3 regions of the Metabacillus sp. RB-C-LZQ-3-1 genome follow, and region 2 is predicted to be linked to each of the others. Evidence: predicted binding sites of a transcription regulator. Region 2 holds the regulator's gene; each other region holds the start of a gene.

Region 1 (6,946 bases), on a different contig from region 2:
ATTGTCCAAAAAGGCGATACTTTATGGAAAATTGCAAAAAAATATGGGGTTGATTTTGTAGAATTAAAGAGTATGAATACACAACTAAGTAATCCTGATTTAATAATGCCTGGTATGAAGATTAAAGTACCTTCTGGGAATGTTGCTGTGAAAAAAGAAGCACCAATTCAACAAACTTCACCTGTTAAAAAAGAAATGCCAAAAGCTGAACATCCATTTGCAAAAGAAAAACCCAAGGCTGTTGTAGATGTTGAAGATACAGCTCCAAAAGAACCTGTAAAAGAAAAACCATCAAAACCGTATATACCGCCTGTACCTAATGCCCAGCATCCGGTATATACTGGGTTGGATGTGAATAATTATTATACGGTGAATATGGCTATGATGCCGAATATGGTAAATCCGCCCTTACCTCAAAAGCCAGCAAATGTATTACCTGAAATGACGAAAGACGAGGCAGAGGAAGAAAAAGCAGAGCCATATTACTTGCCAAAAGACCAACAAGAGGAGGATTTAAAAGATATGGCTAACATGCCTAATGTACCAAATATGCAGAACATCCCTAATATGCAAATGCCGACACAAGTACAACCAGCAATGTATCAGCCACAATATGTTGCACCACAGTATATGGTTCCTGTATCACCAGTTTTACCTGGTTCAGGACTATGTCCACCATATTATCCTATGCATCCTATGCCATATGGATACGCACCTGCAATGATGCCAGCTCATCAGCCTTATCCAACAGCAGTTAGCCCTGCTGAATATGATGATGACGATGATGATGACTATGACTATGAAAACCAAGCAGCAGCACCAAATATGGCTTACCCACAAGCTGTTGCTCCAGCACATTATGGACCTGGCTTCCCAGTTAATCCATATGCTGGTGTACCCGTATCACCTGTTATGCCAGGACCAGGATTTAATGGTTATCCGAATCAAGTTTTAGGGGCATATGATGCAGCACCTGATTATGAAAATCAACCATATCCACAGGCTGTTGCTCCATCGTATGATCAAGGAGATTGTGGTTGTGGTGGTCCTGCACCGGCACCATATGGTGGCTACCAGATGCAACAACCTTTCTATGGCCAGCAGCCAATGATGGCACCGCAGCCTTTTGCACCATACGGACAATACGGATATAATCAAGCCCAACAAATGCCTGGTGCAGGTAGTCAAATGTTCGGAATGCCTAACTATGATCGTGAGGAAGAAGAGGATTAAAAAAACATGAAAGCAGGAGTACTTTTACTCCTGCTCAGACTGTTGACAAAAGCTCGCTCTCTTATAAAGTCTAGCTACAGCGCCTAGCCCCTCGAGGACATAAGCCAAAATGAATTGAAGACAAAGAACATCTTCTATTCATTTGCGTCTTATTTGCCTGAGGCTGGTCAAGGCCCTTCTGCTTTTGCTGTTACTCTTCTTGTTGCTGCGGTGCTCATTACACTCCGGTAAACTCCGCTCCTCACCATGCTTCGTGCTTTGAGGAGCAAGCGTTAGCAATTAGTCTGAAGGGCTGGGAATTTTATTTTATCTACACATTGGGAAGGAGTACTTTAACTCCTTCTTTTTTACTGCCAGGAAATGATAAATTGCATGAACTCAAGTGTTTTCGCTTTTGTTCTTCCTCCATTATTTAAGAGTGTTGCCGATAACTAACAGAGTCATCCTCCCTGTTAAGGTGCAAGATAGTATTGAGCAAGTATTACTTCAAGCAATGCTCAGAATGTTGTATCTTTTTATTCCAGGGAGGTTATTGTTTTGACAAAAGGTAAAAAAGCGGCTGCTATGACGGCAATTGCACTTTTAACAACAGGTTTAACAGCTTGTAATGGTGATCAAGGTGCAATAGATGATAATCGAAACACTAATCAAGCTCAACCGATGGGATACTATACGAACGAAGATACTAATGGAGTAGATAATGAAGGCCCTGTTACAGAAATGATGGATGGGATGAATGATGGTGATAATCGAAATCATTATTTTCGCCAAGTAAATAACCGTGATAACAATCGTAATATGACCAATCCGACAGTTCCACTTGGTAACAGGGATACTGGACTTGTTCGCGATAATCGCTATAGCAATGGAGATACGAATTATCATAGACACTTAAATGAAGTGGGTTATTATAATCGTGGAGACGGTGAAATCGCTCAAAAAATAAAGAATTCAGTGGAAAAAATGGACAATGTTGATGATGCACGTGTAGTTGTGACTGATGATAATGTGTTAGTAGCTATTGATACAAATGATCGGAATGATCAAGATATGAAAGAAAAAATCACACAACAAGCTCGCAAAATGGCTGATGGAAGAAATGTTCAAGTTGTGACAGATGAAGGGGCATTTACTCGTATTCGTAACATCGATAACGATATTCAAAACGGTGTTGACAGAGATGTTATTGATACTGACGTAAACGAATTATTAGACGATCTAGGGGATGCAGTCCAACGTCCATTTAATGTAAACAACCGATAATCGTATTAAGAAACAAGGGAGCCTCTCCCTTGTTTTTTGCTTTTAGGATAGTAACAAGCGAAGTTTTTTTATTGTAAGTGTTTAACGTTCATTTTTGGTTAAAACTTCTATTAATGGCTACAATAATAAATGTTTAAGTGTTAATTTATTTGAGCGAGGTGAGATAGGTGAGAAGGTTTTATCACAGTCGCATCCTTATCGTGTGCAGTTTTATTGTTTTTCTCCTTATTGGTTTTATGAGTGTAAATACAACACATATTTGGGCAAAAGAAAATAGTATTCAATCGCTATTATCTGTAAAAGTTGTATTACAAAGAAAATATTTGGATGGCGAGATAAGTGAAGAAATTATTCAGGAGAATGTTTCCTCAATGGAAGATATATGGGAATTGTATACTGGATGGCAACTTCTTGATCATAATAGGGAGATTGTAGTATTTCGGAAGGAAGTTGACGATATATCACCTTTACTAAAGACTAATGGTTATTTCGGCATTACTGGGGATGGCAGATTTTCTATTTTTAATGGAAGGCCAGGTTCCAATGATATTATTCAATCTTTTTTTCAGATCGATGTCGAAAAATTAGAGAGCCACAAACATGATGAATTAATGGAAGGGATAAGGATTGAATCAAAAGATCATTATTTAGAAGTATTAAAAGCATATGAAACATATTCAAAGATTGAAAAAAAGTGATCATCTATCATATGATAAGCTAATCTGAGAGCTCAATTTTCAGGTTGGCTTTTTTGTTTGATATAAAAAAGGTGAAAAATTATAGGTAATTGCAAGTAAAATGAAGTTGTTTAAAATAGGAAAATTAACTTCCAAGTTTAATGAAAAAATCAGCAATTGGATACAAACTTATAAATAAAAATGGTATGATAGAATGATGAGAACAATTGTACGCAAAAATATAAATTTCTTCAGATAAAAGAAATTATTTGATACAATGAGGAACAGTCACAAGAGGTGAAAAAAATGATTGAATTTATAAAAGGGTATGTGGACCATATTACTCCAGAATATATTGTCCTCGACCATCAAGGAATGGGTTATCAAATTCATGCTCCTAACCCTTTTAGTTATACCAAAAGCCGTAAAGAAGAAACGATTGTTTATACATATCAGCATGTGAGAGAAGATGTAATTGCGTTATATGGATTCACTACAAGAGAAGAAAAAGCATTGTTTATGAAGTTATTAAATGTCACTGGGATCGGCCCAAAGGGAGCATTGGCAATTTTAGCATCTGGAAATCCATCCCAAGTAATTGAGGCGATAGAAAATGAAAATGATACATTTTTAGTTAAGTTCCCAGGTGTTGGGAAAAAAACAGCTCGTCAAATCATTCTAGATCTAAAGGGAAAGCTTGGAGAAGTTGCCGCATTATATTCTCCTGATCTTTTTAATCATGAAGAAGTAGAATATAAAGAGTCGTCAAATCATGCTTTAAGCGAAGCAATAGAGGCTTTAAAGGTGCTAGGATATGCTGAACGCGAAATTAAAAAAATTGTCCCATCCTTACAAGAAGAAACCTTAACAACGGATCAATATGTAAAAAAAGCATTACAAAAGCTATTAAAGTAAGGTGATAACTCATGGATGAACGCCTTGTATCAAGTGAAGCGGATTTACAAGAATCGTATATAGAACAAAGCTTAAGACCCCAAACATTGTCTCAATATATAGGTCAAGACAAGGTAAAGGAAAATTTAAGTGTGTTCATTGAAGCTGCGAAGATGCGGAGTGAAACACTTGATCATGTTCTTTTATATGGACCGCCTGGTTTAGGAAAAACAACTTTAGCGACGATTATTGCCAATGAAATGGGGGTTAATATAAGAACAACCTCCGGCCCTGCGATCGAAAGACCAGGTGATTTAGCGGCTGTATTAACAGCCTTGGAACCTGGTGATGTATTATTTATCGACGAAATTCATCGTTTGCATCGATCTATTGAGGAAGTACTGTATCCAGCGATGGAAGATTTTTGCTTGGATATTGTGATTGGGAAAGGGTCTACTGCAAGATCTGTCCGTTTAGATCTTCCTCCTTTTACGTTAATCGGGGCCACGACTCGAGTGGGTCTTTTAACCGCTCCACTTCGTGATCGGTTTGGTGTTTTAAGTAGACTGGAATATTATAATGAGAAACAGCTTGCTTATATTATTGAAAGAACAGCTGATCTATTTGGTATTGGATTGGAACATGAAGCAGCGATCGAAATGGCTAGAAGATCTAGGGGTACACCGAGGATAGCTAATCGCCTGCTTAAAAGGGTAAGAGATTTTGCACAAGTAATGGGTGAAGAATCGATATCAACCCAATTAGCAGTTGATGCACTTGAAAGACTTCAGGTGGATAAATTAGGTCTTGATCATATCGATCATAAGCTTCTTTTGGGAATTATTGAGAAATTTCGTGGAGGTCCGGTTGGAATTGATACAATCTCGGCAACAATAGGAGAAGAATCACATACAATTGAGGACGTTTATGAGCCTTATTTATTACAAATTGGCTTTTTACAACGAACGCCTAGGGGAAGAATTGTAACTGATCTTGTTTATCAACATTTTCAAATGGAGGCTCCTCATCATGATTGATTTTCCAAAAATTTTAATGATTATTGGCGGAATCCTTCTTGTTGTTGGATTTTTTATGCAGTTTATTGGAAAACTACCAGGAGATATTGTGTTTAAAAAAGGAAACACGACAGTATTCTTTCCAATTGTAACGTGTATTGTTGTCAGTATCATTCTTTCGTTTGTGTTCTCCCTTTTTGGCAGATTTAAATAGCTAGTTACGTAAAAAAGACACAAGTAAGGTAGAAATTAGGTGAATATGTTGAAAGTAGAATTATTTGATTTTCATCTTCCTGAAGAATTGATTGCACAAGTCCCATTAAAAGAACGTGATGCTTCTAGATTAATGGTCCTTCAGAAAGATAATGGCGAATTAAAACATGAATCGTTTAAATCCATTATAGATTATTTAAAAGAAGGCGATTGCTTAGTTTTAAATAATACTAGGGTAATGCCAGCACGCTTATTTGGGATGAAAGAAGATACAGGTGCGAGTATTGAAGTTTTATTACTAAAGCAACAGGAAGAAGATATATGGGAAACACTGATTAAACCTGCTAAAAGAGTAAAAGAAGGAACTGTTATCACATTTGGATCAGGTACCTTGAAGGCGACATGCGTTGGAACTAGTGACCATGGTGGCAGACTGCTGAAGTTTGACTATGAAGGAATTTTTTACGAAGTGCTTGATGCATTAGGAGAGATGCCTTTACCACCTTATATTAAAGAACAATTAGATGATCGCGAACGCTACCAGACTGTTTTCTCTCGAGAAATTGGTTCTGCAGCAGCTCCAACAGCTGGACTTCACTTTACTGAAGAAATTCTTGAACAATTAAAGAAAAAGGGAGTTCATCTTGCCTTTATTACCCTGCATGTCGGTTTAGGAACCTTCCGCCCTGTAAGTGCGGAAACAGTAGAAGAGCATGAAATGCATGCAGAGTTTTATCAAGTAACAGATGGTACTGCAGCTCTGTTAAATGAAGTAAGGTTAAAAGGCGGTAGAATTATCTCTGTAGGGACAACTTCAACACGAACTCTTGAAACGATTGCTTCAAAACATAATGGTCAATTTGTTGCTGAAAGCGGCTGGACCAATATTTTCATTTATCCCGGGTATGAGTTTAAAGGAATTGATGGAATGATTACAAACTTCCATCTTCCTAAATCATCTCTTATTATGTTAGTCAGTGCTTTAGCTTCAAGAGAATATGTAATGAATGCATATGAAACAGCAGTAAAAGAAAAGTATCGTTTTTTTAGCTTTGGAGATGCGATGCTAATTATTTAAAATGAGTTGAAAATATTGAAGGATTTATAAAATTTTAGAACGATAGAAAAGCGCAGGACATCCAGCTCCAGCGCCTAGCCCCTCTAGGGTCTAGCCACAAATGAATTGAAGACAAGAACATCTTTTATTCATTTGCGTCTTATTTGCCCGAGGTTGATCGAGGCGCTTTCGCTTTTGTTCACAGATTAGGAAGTATAAAATTTTGTACTTAGTGTAGGTATCTAGCCCCAGCGCCTATCGCCTATCAAACTTCAGAGCATCTCCCTACGATAAGCCAACACCGGTTCGCTTCGCTTACCGTGTTTCCAAAATCTTTAGTCGATGCTCCTCTTAGTTTGTAAGGCGATGACCAAGGCGCTTGCGCTTTTCTTATTAAGGAGGAAATAGGGTGTCAACTTCACCAATTCGGTACGAACTTATAAAAACATGTAAACAAACAGGAGCAAGACTAGGAAGGGTCCATACACCACATGGCAGTTTTGAGACTCCTGTGTTTATGCCTGTTGGAACATTAGCAACAGTTAAAACAATGTCTCCCGAAGAGCTTAAGGAAATGGGAGCAGGTATTATTC
Region 2 (6,946 bases):
TTGAACAGGGTGTCAACTTAGCGGGAATAAAGGAAATTTTCTCCCGTAAAAGCTCACATAAAGAAGAAAAACAAGAGCAACCTAAAACAGTTGAAAAACCTGATTTAAGTGATGCTGAATTACGAAAACTTCTTAAGTCTGAGCTTATGCAGGCGGGTCGTTTTAATCGACCTACATTGAGACATGGTGACATGTCAAGATTTTTCCATTAATATAGTAGCAATGAATAATTGAATATAACTTTTTGAAATTGGAGAGGAGATTTTCAGGGTGGCTAAATATTCAAGAGAAGATATTGTGAGCTTAGTAAAAGAGAATAATGTAAAATACATCCGTTTACAATTTACGGATATTCTTGGAACAATTAAAAACGTTGAAATTCCAGTAAGTCAGCTTGATAAAGCACTTGATAACAAAATGATGTTTGATGGTTCTTCAATTGAAGGTTTTGTCCGTATTGAAGAGTCTGATATGTATTTATATCCTGATTTAGATACATTTGTTATCTTCCCTTGGACTGCTGAAAAAGGAAAAGTAGCTCGTTTTATTTGTGATATCTATAATCCAGATGGAACTCCATTTGCAGGTGACCCACGTAATAATTTACGTCGTATCCTAAGTGAAATGGAAGAGCTTGGATTTACTGATTTTAACTTAGGGCCAGAGCCGGAATTCTTCTTATTTAAATTAGACGAAAAAGGCGAGCCAACACTTGAACTTAATGATAATGGCGGTTACTTTGACTTAGCACCAACGGATCTTGGTGAAAACTGCCGTCGTGATATCGTTCTAGAGCTTGAAGAAATGGGCTTCGAAATTGAAGCTTCTCACCACGAAGTGGCTCCAGGACAACATGAGATTGACTTTAAATATGCTTCTGCAATTAAAGCATGTGATGATATTCAAACATTTAAACTAGTTGTAAAGACAATTGCTCGTAAGCATGGTTTACATGCTACATTTATGCCAAAACCATTATTTGGTGTTAATGGTTCAGGTATGCACTGTAACTTATCTTTATTCAGTAAAGGGGAAAATGCATTCCTTGATCCAAATGGTGATCTGCAATTAAGTGATACTGCAAGACAATTTATCGCAGGAATTATTAAACATGCACCTGCATTTACTGCAGTGACAAACCCAACTGTAAACTCATACAAACGTCTTGTTCCTGGTTATGAAGCACCTTGTTATGTTGCTTGGTCTGCACAAAACAGAAGTCCACTAATTCGTATTCCAGCTTCGCGTGGTTTAAGTACTCGTGTTGAAGTACGTAGTGTTGACCCTGCTGCAAACCCTTATTTAGCAATGAGTGTTTTATTAGCTGCAGGTCTTGATGGGATTAAAAATAATCTTGATGCTCCAAAACCAATTGATCGTAACATTTATGTTATGTCTAAAGAAGAGCGTGTTGAAAATGGAATCGTTGATTTACCGGCAACATTAGCTCAAGCATTAGATTTATTAAAAGCTGACAGCACAATGAAGCATGCTTTAGGTGAACACTTATTTGAGCACTTTATTGAAGCAAAAGAAATCGAGTGGGATATGTTCCGTACACAGGTTCACCCATGGGAAAGAGAGCAATACATGTCAATGTATTAATAGTAAAAAGCCTCGACAAATTGTCGAGGCTTTTTTGCTGCTATAAAAAAAGCTTATCCTTCAATACTTAGTGTACAGTGCGATAAACGCCAATTACTTTTCCTAATATACTAACATTTCGTAAAATAATAGGTTCCATAGTTGAATTTTCAGGTTGCAGGCGAATATAATCTTTTTCCTTAAAAAATCTTTTACATGTTGCCTCATCATCATCTGTCATAGCAACAACAATATCACCGTTGTTTGCTGTTTGCTGCTGGCGAACGATTACTAAATCACCATCTAAAATTCCAGCCTCAATCATACTTTCACCCATAATTTCTAACATGAATACATGTTCATCATCTGAAACATAGCGATCTGGTAAAGGAAAATATTCTTCAACATTTTCGATTGCAGTAATAGGAAGACCTGCTGTTACCTTCCCGATTACTGGAACATTAATGACATTGTTCTTAGGGATATGGGATGTTTCTTCTTCTAAGATTTCGATTGCTCTAGGTTTTGTAGGGTCCCGTCTAATTAATCCTTTTGATTCTAATCTAGCTAAATGACCATGAACTGTGGAGCTTGATGCTAGTCCTACTGCTTCACCAATTTCACGAACGGAAGGTGGGTAACCTTTCTTTTGGACCTCATCTTTTATAAAACTTAAAATATCTTGTTGTCTTTTTGATAGTTTCGTCATCCTTTGTGACACCTCGGATCCTCTAATTTATGTTTATTATAGCATCTTTTACCTATATATACAAACATAAGTTCGAAAAAACACTTGACTAGAACAGTTGTTCGTACTATACTGAGTTTATAAATACGAACAAATATTCTTATGGGGTGTTATTATGAAAAGGGAATCATTATCTTACATACTAGCTTTTTTTGTCGTTCTACTAGCAATAACAGTAGGAATTACTTACACTAATAAAACAGATAGCTTAGAAAATTATCATCAAGTTGAAATTAAAGAAGGCGATAGTCTTTGGACAATTGCTGATCAATTCCAAGAGAATAAAAATATTTCAAAGCAAGAATTTGTCAAATGGGTTCAGGAAAAAAATAATCTTTATTCTACTACAATAAAACCTGGAGACATTGTTTTTGTCCCAGTACAAAAAGAAGAAATTTATCAATTTCATCAGATTGCTAGTGAATAAATAGTAAGATTTTTTGGTTAAGGTGATGTGATAGTTTATGAAGGCGGTTGTTTATTGTCGAGTAAGTACCGAGAAAGATACGCAGGACACGTCAATTGAGAGACAAAAGGAAGAGTTACTATCATTAGCTGCTTCTCATAATATGGACGTGATAAAAGTAATAGAAGATAGACATAGTGGTTATGATGTAGACCGTGATGGAATTATTGAAGCACTTGCATTATTAAAAGATAAGAAGGCATCGGTTCTTCTAGTTCAAGATGATACAAGATTAGGGAGAGGACACGCGAAAATTGCCCTTTTACACGAAATAAAAAAGTTAGAAGCTACAGTATTCACACTAAACGAAAAGGGTGAACCTGAACTATCAGAAACGGATTCAATGGTATTGAATATTTTAGCTGCAGTGGAAGAGTTTCAAAGAAAACTTATCAATTACAAGATTAAAAGAGGGATGAATCGGGCTATTGAGAATGGATTTAAGCCTCAGAATAATTTAAAAAACCAGGATCAAGGTGGAGGTCGTGAGAAGATCGAGGTACCAATTGAAGAAATACTTAAGTTAAGAGATAAAAAGCTAACATTTCATGAAATAGCTGCTACCCTTAGAGGTGTCGGCTTCGAAGTAAGCAAAGCAACAGTTCATAGGAGGTATAAGGAACACGTAGAAAAGCTTCAAATTAATTCAGATGATAGTAATGTTCAATGAGACATTGATGTTCATTCAGTTGTTATTTTCCTCTCAATTTAGTATGATGACATTTGTGGTATTAAACCAAAATATTAAATAATCTAAAACATGATTGTAGTTTCTTATCATTTTGTTGATTAGAATAGTTACTAGTTATGAGAGGAGTACTGATATGTTACCAAAGTCTAAAATAGATCGTATAAATGAATTATCAAAGAAATCAAAAGCAAAAGGCTTAACAGAGAAAGAGAAGACAGAACAACAAGCTTTGCGAAAAGAATATTTACAAGCTTTTCGTTCATCAATGAAAAGTACACTAAAGGGTGTTACAGTTGTTGATCCAAATGGAAATGATGTAACTCCTCAAAAAATTAAAAATGAGAGAAGAAAAGATCTTCATTAATAGCAGGGGGGAGAGATCTATTTCTCCTCTTATTTTTTTAGATAAGCTAGTTTAAAACTCTTTGCACTTAGTTTTAGAGTCTAGCTCCAGCGCCTAGCCTTAGATCGCACAGGATGTGTAAGTGCAATACAGCGAAAGCCTCCAGGGTCTAACGACTTTGTAATAGAAGGCAAAGAACACCTTTTATTACAAAGTGGGGTTATTTGCCCTAGGCTAACCAAGGCGCTCGCGCTTTTCTATGAATTTGTAAATAAGTAGATTCGTTCGACAAAAATAGTGGCTTATCTCTCCAGTTTAAGACAATTATTTCTTTTGATTTCTTATATAATTAGAGAAATAGAATGGTTGGGGAGAGTGAAATGGTGAGACACTATTATATTTATTTAATAGAAGAAGAGTTTGCGAGTCATTACTTTGGACGGGAATCTAAAATCTACCATCTGTTTCAAGACTTTCACTGGACATCAGCTCGTTCAGCTCATGGAAGTACGATCGAAAAACAAATTCATTATATTACAAAACCAATCCCAGCATTATTTATACATCAACTTCTTGGTACGCATTTATCAAACCGTTCGGATTATCAAATGTTCCATCATATACATAAAATTGCTCTTAAAGGAAACGTAGGGAATGCCACTCTCATTGTAAAAAATCGACATCTTGAGCTTTCATCTGATGGAAGTTTTGAAGCAGAAACAATATTCTTTGAAGTATTACGAAAGTTTGATCCTTGTTTTTTAGCTATGGACTTTAAAGGTGAAAGATATGGTTGGTTAAACCCAATAAAAGAAAGAAATTTTGGCTAAAATATAGAGAAATTTAGTTCAAATGTTGTATAATAGCAAAGGATTTAGTACACTGTAAGATAGACAACACGAAGGAGGAAAACCAATGGAATTATGGGTTGTTATTCTAGTAGGCATTCTAGCACTACTTGCTGGAGTTGCACTAGGATTTTTCATTGCGCGTAAATATATGATGAATTACCTAAAGAAAAATCCACCAATTAATGAACAAATGCTGAAAATGATGATGATGCAAATGGGAATGAAACCATCCCAGAAGAAAATCAACCAAATGATGTCTCAAATGAACAAAATGCAAAAATAAAAGAAACGTTGATATAACAAGGTTTTAAGGTTAATCGAAGATGTATTTTTGATAAGTTTTCATAAATAAATTTATCGTAAGTGAATTCCCCTTCGAAACTTTTACTTATTTTTGCTTTATTTCATTAGATCAATCCGAAACCACTTATTTTATTGGAAACGAATCCAATGAATGGTGGTTTTTTTGTATTTTCTGAACAGATACAAAGGAAATAATATATAGCAGTGACCACTCTTGCTTTAACCAGCATACAATATGGAAAACATTGTAGAGGGAGAGTTTAATGTTTGTTACTTTGATATTACCCGTTGTTGTTCCCTACGGTAATCCTGTAACTTTTTTTGACCCAAAGGCACATTATTTAAGAAAAATGGAATTTAATAAATGGATTTTATCTGTTGAGGATCAAAGTCGGGAATATAAACATGTCCCGCTATATATTTATGGAAAAACTGAGAAACATCAAAATACTTTTATTATAGGTGAACAAACTGCTGATTTAAATTTAGTACCGTAAAATTCTACTATTTAAGGAAAAATACTATTTCAAAATGACTGTGGTTTCTTAATTTACTTATTAACGAACTATTGAAGGTTAATTTTTTTAAAAATAAAAAGAGTGAATGCAATCACTCTCCGGAAACCCTCCAAATATAAAGGTCTTCTATTGTACAATTTAACGCTTTTGAAATCGTCATTGCATTGTTGAGGTTCATGACCTTTTTTTCTAAATAGTCATGTAATTGTTCTATTGGAATATTGGTATTAGCCGCTAGAACATCAAGCTCAGTGTTACTTTTGGTTAAAAGTTCTTTAAGGTTACTTTTCTTTGCTTTATATGCTGCCAAATTAGACACCTCACTTCTGATTCAAGCATAGCACAATACTGAATAAATTGATACTTTCTGGAGATACCAAGAACATTTCAGCTGATCAACAAAAATTTTTTTGTTCAAATTTTTTCTTAAATAGAGGGTTTAATAAAAATTAATAGCATCAGGTATATATTAATTGTTAACTCTAAAAAGGAAAGCACCAAAAATGATGCCTTCCTTAACTTACTATTTACTAAACAAATTTCTTACACCATAATAAATTAAGACAAGTGAGAATATTAGAATTGCTAATACACCTATAATTGTTGTGACAGGTTCGATACTTGCTAGAAATGTATCTTCTAAAGGTATTCGAATAAGAGCAAAACCACTGAAAATTGTTGCAAGGAATAAGAAAATCCTACTATTCATGGTATTTCCTCCTTCCTATTAGGTTGTTAGATTATATGTCTAAACTTTAGACAATATTCATATTTAAAGATACTTTTTATGTTAAATTTTGTTTAATGGAAATTAGAGGATGAAGATAAAGGGTTTCATTAAGGAGTCAATTTCGAAGATAATTGGTTATTTGTAAAATAAAAAACAAAAAGCACGTAAAACGTGCTTTCATTTTTATGAACAAACCTGCTTTTTATGTGGATGATCTTCTTTTATATATTGTGTTAATAATACATCAAGCTCCTGGCTATATTTTATTGAAATGTTTGAATTCAGCCCATTTTTTAGGACAATGTCAATTAGCTCGGCTCGTTTCTTTTCAATCATTTGAAGCATTTCTTGTTTAGACACGAGAACTTGTCCTTTCTTTGAATAGATTAAGCTATTTACATTATATCATTTATCCTTTTATGATATAAACAGCAATGATTCTATTATATATGGTTATTAGGTGGTATGAAAAGAAAAAATTGCCATAAGAAATGTAAATGACATAAAAATGTCACATAAAGAAACATTTAAAAAATTAGAACTTTTGCTAGAATAGAGAGGACACTCTCTTTAGGAGGAGTAAGATGGCTGATGTGAATATTTTTTTAGCATTCGGAGCGGGTTTTTTATCATTTATCTCTCCGTGCTGTTTACCGCTATATCCTGCATTTTTGTCTTATATCACCGGTGTTTCAGTTGGTGAACTAAAATC
Region 3 (5,874 bases), on a different contig from region 2:
GATTTCCGTTTCAAATTATTTAAGAAGGGTCTTCTTATTTACCCGTTTCACTAAATCGCTTCATTCGTTCACCAATTTCGTCACGCATACGCTGAAATTCGGACCAATCTTTTCCGGCTGGGTCATCAAATCCCCAATGTTCACGTTTAACATGAGGCGGTGTGATTGGACATTTATCAGCAGCATCTCCACATAGTGTAACCACCAAATCAGCATTATTTAAGATTTCAGGATTAATAATATCTGATGTTTGACCGGAAATATCAATACCATCTTCTTTCATGGCCTTTACAGCGTTTGGGTTTAAGCCATGTGCTTCTATTCCAGCACTGTATACGCTCCACTCATCACCTAGATATTTCTTTGCCCAACCTTCTGCCATTTGGCTTCTGCAAGAGTTTCCTGTACATAAGAAGTAAATTAATTTTTTTAACATAACGTAATTCTCCTTTAGTTAATTAATAATGATAGATATAGTCCCAGTAACGTAATAAATAAAATAGGGATTGTTAAGACAATACCTGTTTTGAAATAGGTTCCCCATGAAATCTTAACTCCTTTTAAAGATAAAACATGGAGCCACACTAAAGTTGCTAACGAACCGATTGGTGTAATTTTCGGACCTAAGTCAGACCCAATTATATTTGCATAAATAAGAGCTTCCCGAATAGTACCAGATGTATTGGTTTCAGCAATCGCTAATGCATTGATCATGACGGTGGGCATATTATTCATCAAAGAGGATAAGAAAGCTGCTAGAAAGCCCATGCCTATTGTTGCAACAAATAAACCTTGTTGAGCAGTTGACTGAATGACGCTAGCTAACGATTCAGTTAACCAAGCATTTCCTAAACCATACACGACCACATACATCCCAATCGAGAAAAAGACAATATTCCACGGCGCACCTTTTATAACTGTTTTTGTATTAACGGCATTACTTCTTCGTGCCATCAATATAAACAAGATTGCAATGACCCCTGCAACAAGTGAAACAGGGATTTGAGTGAATTCGCTAGAAAAATAACCAATGAGTAATATCCCAAGAACATACCAAGAAAGTCGAAACATTTTTAAGTCCTTAATTGCTTCTACAGGTTTTCTTAATTTAGATAAATCATACGCATTTGGAATACTTCTTTTAAAATAGATTAATAAGACCGTAATCGTTGCTATGAGTGAGAAGAGATTAGGAATGATCATTCTAGAAGCATACTCTACAAACCCGATATTAAAGAAATCTGCAGATACAATGTTAACTAAGTTACTTACTACAAATGGTAGAGATGTCGTATCTGCGATAAACCCACTTGCCATAACAAATGGAAAAATCATTTTTTCATTAAATTTTAGATTACGAACCATTGCTAAAACAATCGGTGTTAAAATTAAGGCAGCTCCATCATTTGCAAATAATGCAGCGACTACTGCTCCTAAAATACTAATAAAGATAAACATTTTAATTCCATTTCCCTTAGCAGCTCTGGCCATATGTAGTGCTGCCCACTCAAATAATCCAATCTCGTCTAAAATCAAGGAAATAAGAATGATGGCTACAAATGATAATGTTGCATTCCAAGTAATTCCGATAACTTCAAGTACATCATTAAATCCAACTACCCCTAGTAATAAAGCAAGGATAGCCCCACCACATGCACTCCAACCAATATTTAATCCTTTTGGCTGCCAGATAATAAGAATAAGTGTTACTAAAAAAATGATTGTTGCTAATATTGCTGTCATCACTATTTAACCTCCATCACTCACACGGTGTACACACTTCTCTCTTATTAGCAGCAAGAACTACTTGTATCTCCATTAGGAGCCACACAACAAGAAGTAGATTCTATTTTATGGACATCACTATCAGCTTTTGTAAAGAAAACTCCCACTCATTTCCATCTGGATCTGTTACCCAAAATTTATCTTGTACGGCATAACAACACGTTGTATTCATCTCATCACGTGCAAAAAATCCTTCTTTTTCAAGTCTTTCCTTATGAGCTGTAATTTCTTCGCTCGTTTGAACTTGAAAACCGAAATGGTTGACCTGATTCCCGTTTACTTCATCTCGAACATTTAGAGTAAAGTTCAGCCCCGGATTTTCTAACAAAAATTTGGCATAATCAGCTTTTACTTTTACTGGCGAAACACCACCTTTTGGTAAAACTTACTCGACTTGGGGTAGAGTCCCGAAAATGCGGATTTACAACGTTAAGCAATTCTGAGAAGAAACAATGACTAACTTAACAACGATAAGAGTTTTGAGACAAGTCATATGGGACACTATTAAGCCTTATTTGCCTTAATATTGACCTCATCTCAATAGGGTCTAATCTATTGAGACATTCTTTAGAATCATTGATATAAAACTATTTTGTTCTCTTACCGTTGTAAATACGCATAATCCTGACGCTACTCCTCTTATAAATCATTATATGATCGTTAGTGGAGATGGTGATATGCTTCATGTTATGCAGCGACTTCGGTTAAAGGGTAAAACGATACATCTGATTGCATTTGAAAGAGTTAATCAACGGTTACATTCATTAGCAGACCACATTACAATTTATGACGCTAATGCTCCATTTCTTAATAAAATTACGAATTCTCAAAAAGAGAAATGGGCAAAGGAACTATTACAGGATAAAGAAGTCGAGTTGGTTTTATATCACCTTGACAAACTTGAAAAAGAAAAGGAATTTGTAGGGTTTACCTACTTCCATCGTGTTATTACCAGTAAGTTTGGTAAAAACAAAATGGATGGTGCCATCACTAAGGCGAAAAAAGCAGATTTAATTATTTCTAAAGGTATCCCTAATCCCAAAGACCCCAAGAATCCTACTTCTGCTATTGAAGTCAACAAAGAGAGTGTGATAGCAAAAGAGATTTTAAACAGATTATAGGAAGGTAGGTAGACTGAATTTAATGCAACATAAATTAAACTATGTTTTTTACTTTTTTTCGTATATTCTTGTGTATCCCATTGCATTTTTCGGAATGTTTTTCCTTGCCTTCAGTGCTGATTCCCCTTCAACTTCGGAATCAACAACAGACATTGTATTTCTTATTTATTCTATTGTTGTGACCATTGGTGGTTCTTTGCTATTGAATTATTTGTTCAAGCTACTAACAAAAATAAACAAGAATAACATATATTCATGGAGCATTTTTATCTCACATATCCTACTGATTCCCGGTACTTATTTAGGTGTAACCTACCTTTTATGGATCGTGTACTGATATATATTGTTGTAGAAAGAGGTGAGGAATATAAACTGGCCACTCGTTATTGGTCTATTAGGATTAGGGTTTATGGTGATTTATTATACTTTCTTTTCGATTAGTGTTGAACGGCAGCTAGATAGAATTTATAAATATTTTCATTCCAACGATATTGAGGTACTATATATCGATTTAAAGCCCGAGGGAAATAGGGAATCGGAAAGAAAGTTTAGGGTAGTTACAGAAGAAGGGGATTATATAGTGGAAATAAAGAGATTAAAATTTATTAGGGTTTTTCAAATAAATTAGATTAATGGATAAAATCATCTAACCGCTATTAACAACAAACATATGTTCCTGTATAATAGTGTTGAGCTTTTGACGATCGCTCAATTTTGGCTCTGGCACCATTGTCAGAGTCCTTTTTTATCAATAGGGGTGAACATATGATAAGAGATAGAGGTACTCAAAAAAAATGGCAAGGATTCTTCATGCCTGAGCATGTGGCTATGCTACGACAGGCAGAAACAGATTACCAAAGACAACCAAGACCAGAGTTAGATCCATTACAGATTGAAGAGATGCAGAATCTATTACAGGAAAGTTTGGAGCATGGAACATCAATTGAAATAACCATATGGAAAGGTGGATTCTTTACTAAACGGGTTGGAGTTGTTAAGAGACTAAGTCCAATTGAAAAGACCATTACGTGTATTGATGAATTAAACAGCAATTTCCAAATTAGTTTTTTCTCGATAACAAAAGTATCATCCATATAATTTAATGAATACTGGATAAATACCTAATTTACCCATATACAAACAAGTGAGAATTTTTTTAACCATAACCACTATGGAACATATTTGTTTTTTTATTGTTTATTAAATAAAAAATATAGAGTAGCTTTGCTACTCTTAATAGTCATCATCAGATAGTTCATCTAATAATTCATTATATAAATCTTCATCTAATATATCATCGTAATGAGATAACTCTTCCTCTTTAAAATTTTCATATTCGTCGGAACCAGATGTGTCAAATGTTGCACCGACTTCAAGTCCACCAAATGTAGTTTCTATTGAAATATAAACAGAGTCTAAATTCATATTTTCACCACCTTTTTAGAATAGTTTCCATTTTTTATTGAATTCAATCTTTAAATGCTACCTTTTTTATGGGCATTGAATGAATTCCTGATTTTCAGGGGATGAAAATAAATCTTCTTAGTTTACTTTGAATGAGCAATATTTGGGCAGTGGGAATATTCCTCTGCTATTTTTTTGAAAAAACATACATATATACAATCCGTCTGTAATAAATTAGTATTGAGCATTAACAGGAAAACATAGACTGTACTCGAATTATATAATACATTCGATTCTTGATTATAGGGAGTGAACGATATGGATAAAGTTTCTTGCCTTGCCTATCTTCTTTACAATTCTACCAAGAATCAAGACACCAGAGAAAAAGCAATCCAATTATTGATTGGTGATGTTTCAGTTCGTGAATTAAAGAAGAATATTTCGATGAAAGCCCGTCTTGTTACCCTGGAGTCATTATTAAAAAAGAGACAAATTGACAAAACTCAAGTTCGACAATTCGTAGAGAAATTTATGTTTCTTGAGGTTTAGTTATTATCTTTTATTATTTAGATATACTCCGCTAATTTTCCCTTATCCCACATATATGACATAAGAAATGACGTATCTAATAGATACGTCATTTCATGTTTATAAAGGTTGTATTAAAGATTCGTAATGTAATACTTATCACCGATCATTTCAATCTTTAACCAATATATATTACCTTTACCATCTTTTCTTTCCAATTGTACTTCTCCATCATTTTCTAACAAGAATATGAAGTCGTCAATATTCATTCCTGCAAATTCCGGTCCTTTTTCTGGAAGCATGTATTCTAAAGGATCTTTTGGATTTCGATAAATTTGTTTAAGTACTTCTTCATCAGAGTCTATCATAGCTTGTACAAATGTTCTTGCAGTTTCTTCAATAGACCCTCTTTTTTTTTCACCACTTGTTTCTACAATGTTATCTTTATCCTTGTTAACAGTTTCTTTTATTTCACTTTCGTTACTACAAGCAACTATAAAAAAAGAAAGTAAACTAACGATAAATATTAATATTCTCTTCATTTGTATCTCTCCTTGTGTATGTATATTATATATATCGGAAAGTTAATATATAGTTGAATAAGGATTCAATTCAATCTAGTTGTATGTCTTTATATTTAATTATTACTAATAATGAATTCAATTTTTCCTAGCAACTTCGTGTCTTTCAATAATTCAGTAGCAATCATTTTTAAACTATTCTCTTCTTTCAAGTCCAGCTCTAAAATTAGTGTTAAGATTTGAGCTAGAGTGAAATCAGGGTTTTTGTTAATCACTTCATTTAAAGTACTAATGCAATTTTCTACAAAGAAAGAGTCTATTTTATTTTGATTTAGGAAATCTTTAAATATATCTATTAATAAATTTTTATCTATATTTTTTACTGATGTTTCAGGAGCATAGATAATCTTCTCTATCAAGATGTGATCAACACTGTTTGTGGATAGAATAGGCTTTTGTTTTTTTAGAATTACATTTTCTTCTCCTTTTACTATAGTGAATTCACATAAACTTCC

What was found. Region 2 encodes LexA, which represses DNA repair genes until DNA is damaged. Its sites were predicted from a motif close to CGAACATATGTTCG; they were not measured.
Region 1: ruvA (Holliday junction branch migration protein RuvA) is a predicted target of LexA. The motif match lies at 3,394-3,407, and genes of this name have one in related genera.
Region 3: AC4GZ8_RS18965 (YolD-like family protein) is a predicted target of LexA. The motif match lies at 3,570-3,583, and genes of this name have one in related genera.

The regions. Positions count from the first base shown of each region.
Region 1 is NZ_JBZFLI010000004.1:39,359-46,304, forward strand. Features, by position in the region: partial or broken gene safA (SafA/ExsA family spore coat assembly protein) at 1-145, shown strand, start outside; gene AC4GZ8_RS07655 (YhcN/YlaJ family sporulation lipoprotein) at 1,771-2,496, shown strand; gene AC4GZ8_RS07660 (BofC C-terminal domain-containing protein) at 2,664-3,194, shown strand; gene ruvA (Holliday junction branch migration protein RuvA) at 3,480-4,088, shown strand; gene ruvB (Holliday junction branch migration DNA helicase RuvB) at 4,100-5,104, shown strand; gene AC4GZ8_RS07675 (DUF2905 domain-containing protein) at 5,097-5,297, shown strand; gene queA (tRNA preQ1(34) S-adenosylmethionine ribosyltransferase-isomerase QueA) at 5,346-6,374, shown strand; gene tgt (tRNA guanosine(34) transglycosylase Tgt) at 6,763-6,946, shown strand, end outside.
Region 2 is NZ_JBZFLI010000002.1:125,754-132,699, forward strand. Features, by position in the region: gene AC4GZ8_RS03970 (MerR family transcriptional regulator) at 1-212, shown strand, start outside; gene glnA (type I glutamate--ammonia ligase) at 271-1,605, shown strand; gene lexA (transcriptional repressor LexA) at 1,673-2,293, opposite strand; gene yneA (cell division suppressor protein YneA) at 2,448-2,759, shown strand; gene AC4GZ8_RS03990 (YneB family resolvase-like protein) at 2,797-3,468, shown strand; gene AC4GZ8_RS03995 (DUF896 domain-containing protein) at 3,623-3,853, shown strand; gene sirA (sporulation inhibitor of replication protein SirA) at 4,213-4,662, shown strand; gene AC4GZ8_RS04005 (YneF family protein) at 4,748-4,966, shown strand; gene AC4GZ8_RS04010 (hypothetical protein) at 5,250-5,483, shown strand; gene AC4GZ8_RS04015 (helix-turn-helix domain-containing protein) at 5,596-5,814, opposite strand; gene AC4GZ8_RS04020 (hypothetical protein) at 6,028-6,213, opposite strand; gene AC4GZ8_RS04025 (aspartyl-phosphate phosphatase Spo0E family protein) at 6,418-6,579, opposite strand; gene AC4GZ8_RS04030 (cytochrome c biogenesis protein CcdA) at 6,819-6,946, shown strand, end outside.
Region 3 is NZ_JBZFLI010000014.1:190-6,063, forward strand. Features, by position in the region: gene arsC (arsenate reductase (thioredoxin)) at 35-436, opposite strand; gene AC4GZ8_RS18950 (arsenic transporter) at 451-1,743, opposite strand; partial or broken gene AC4GZ8_RS18955 (ArsI/CadI family heavy metal resistance metalloenzyme) at 1,791-2,155, opposite strand; gene AC4GZ8_RS18960 (hypothetical protein) at 2,427-2,906, shown strand; gene AC4GZ8_RS18965 (YolD-like family protein) at 3,672-4,004, shown strand; gene AC4GZ8_RS18970 (hypothetical protein) at 4,140-4,331, opposite strand; gene AC4GZ8_RS18975 (hypothetical protein) at 4,629-4,859, shown strand; gene AC4GZ8_RS18980 (hypothetical protein) at 4,973-5,380, opposite strand; gene AC4GZ8_RS18985 (AbrB/MazE/SpoVT family DNA-binding domain-containing protein) at 5,476-5,874, opposite strand, start outside.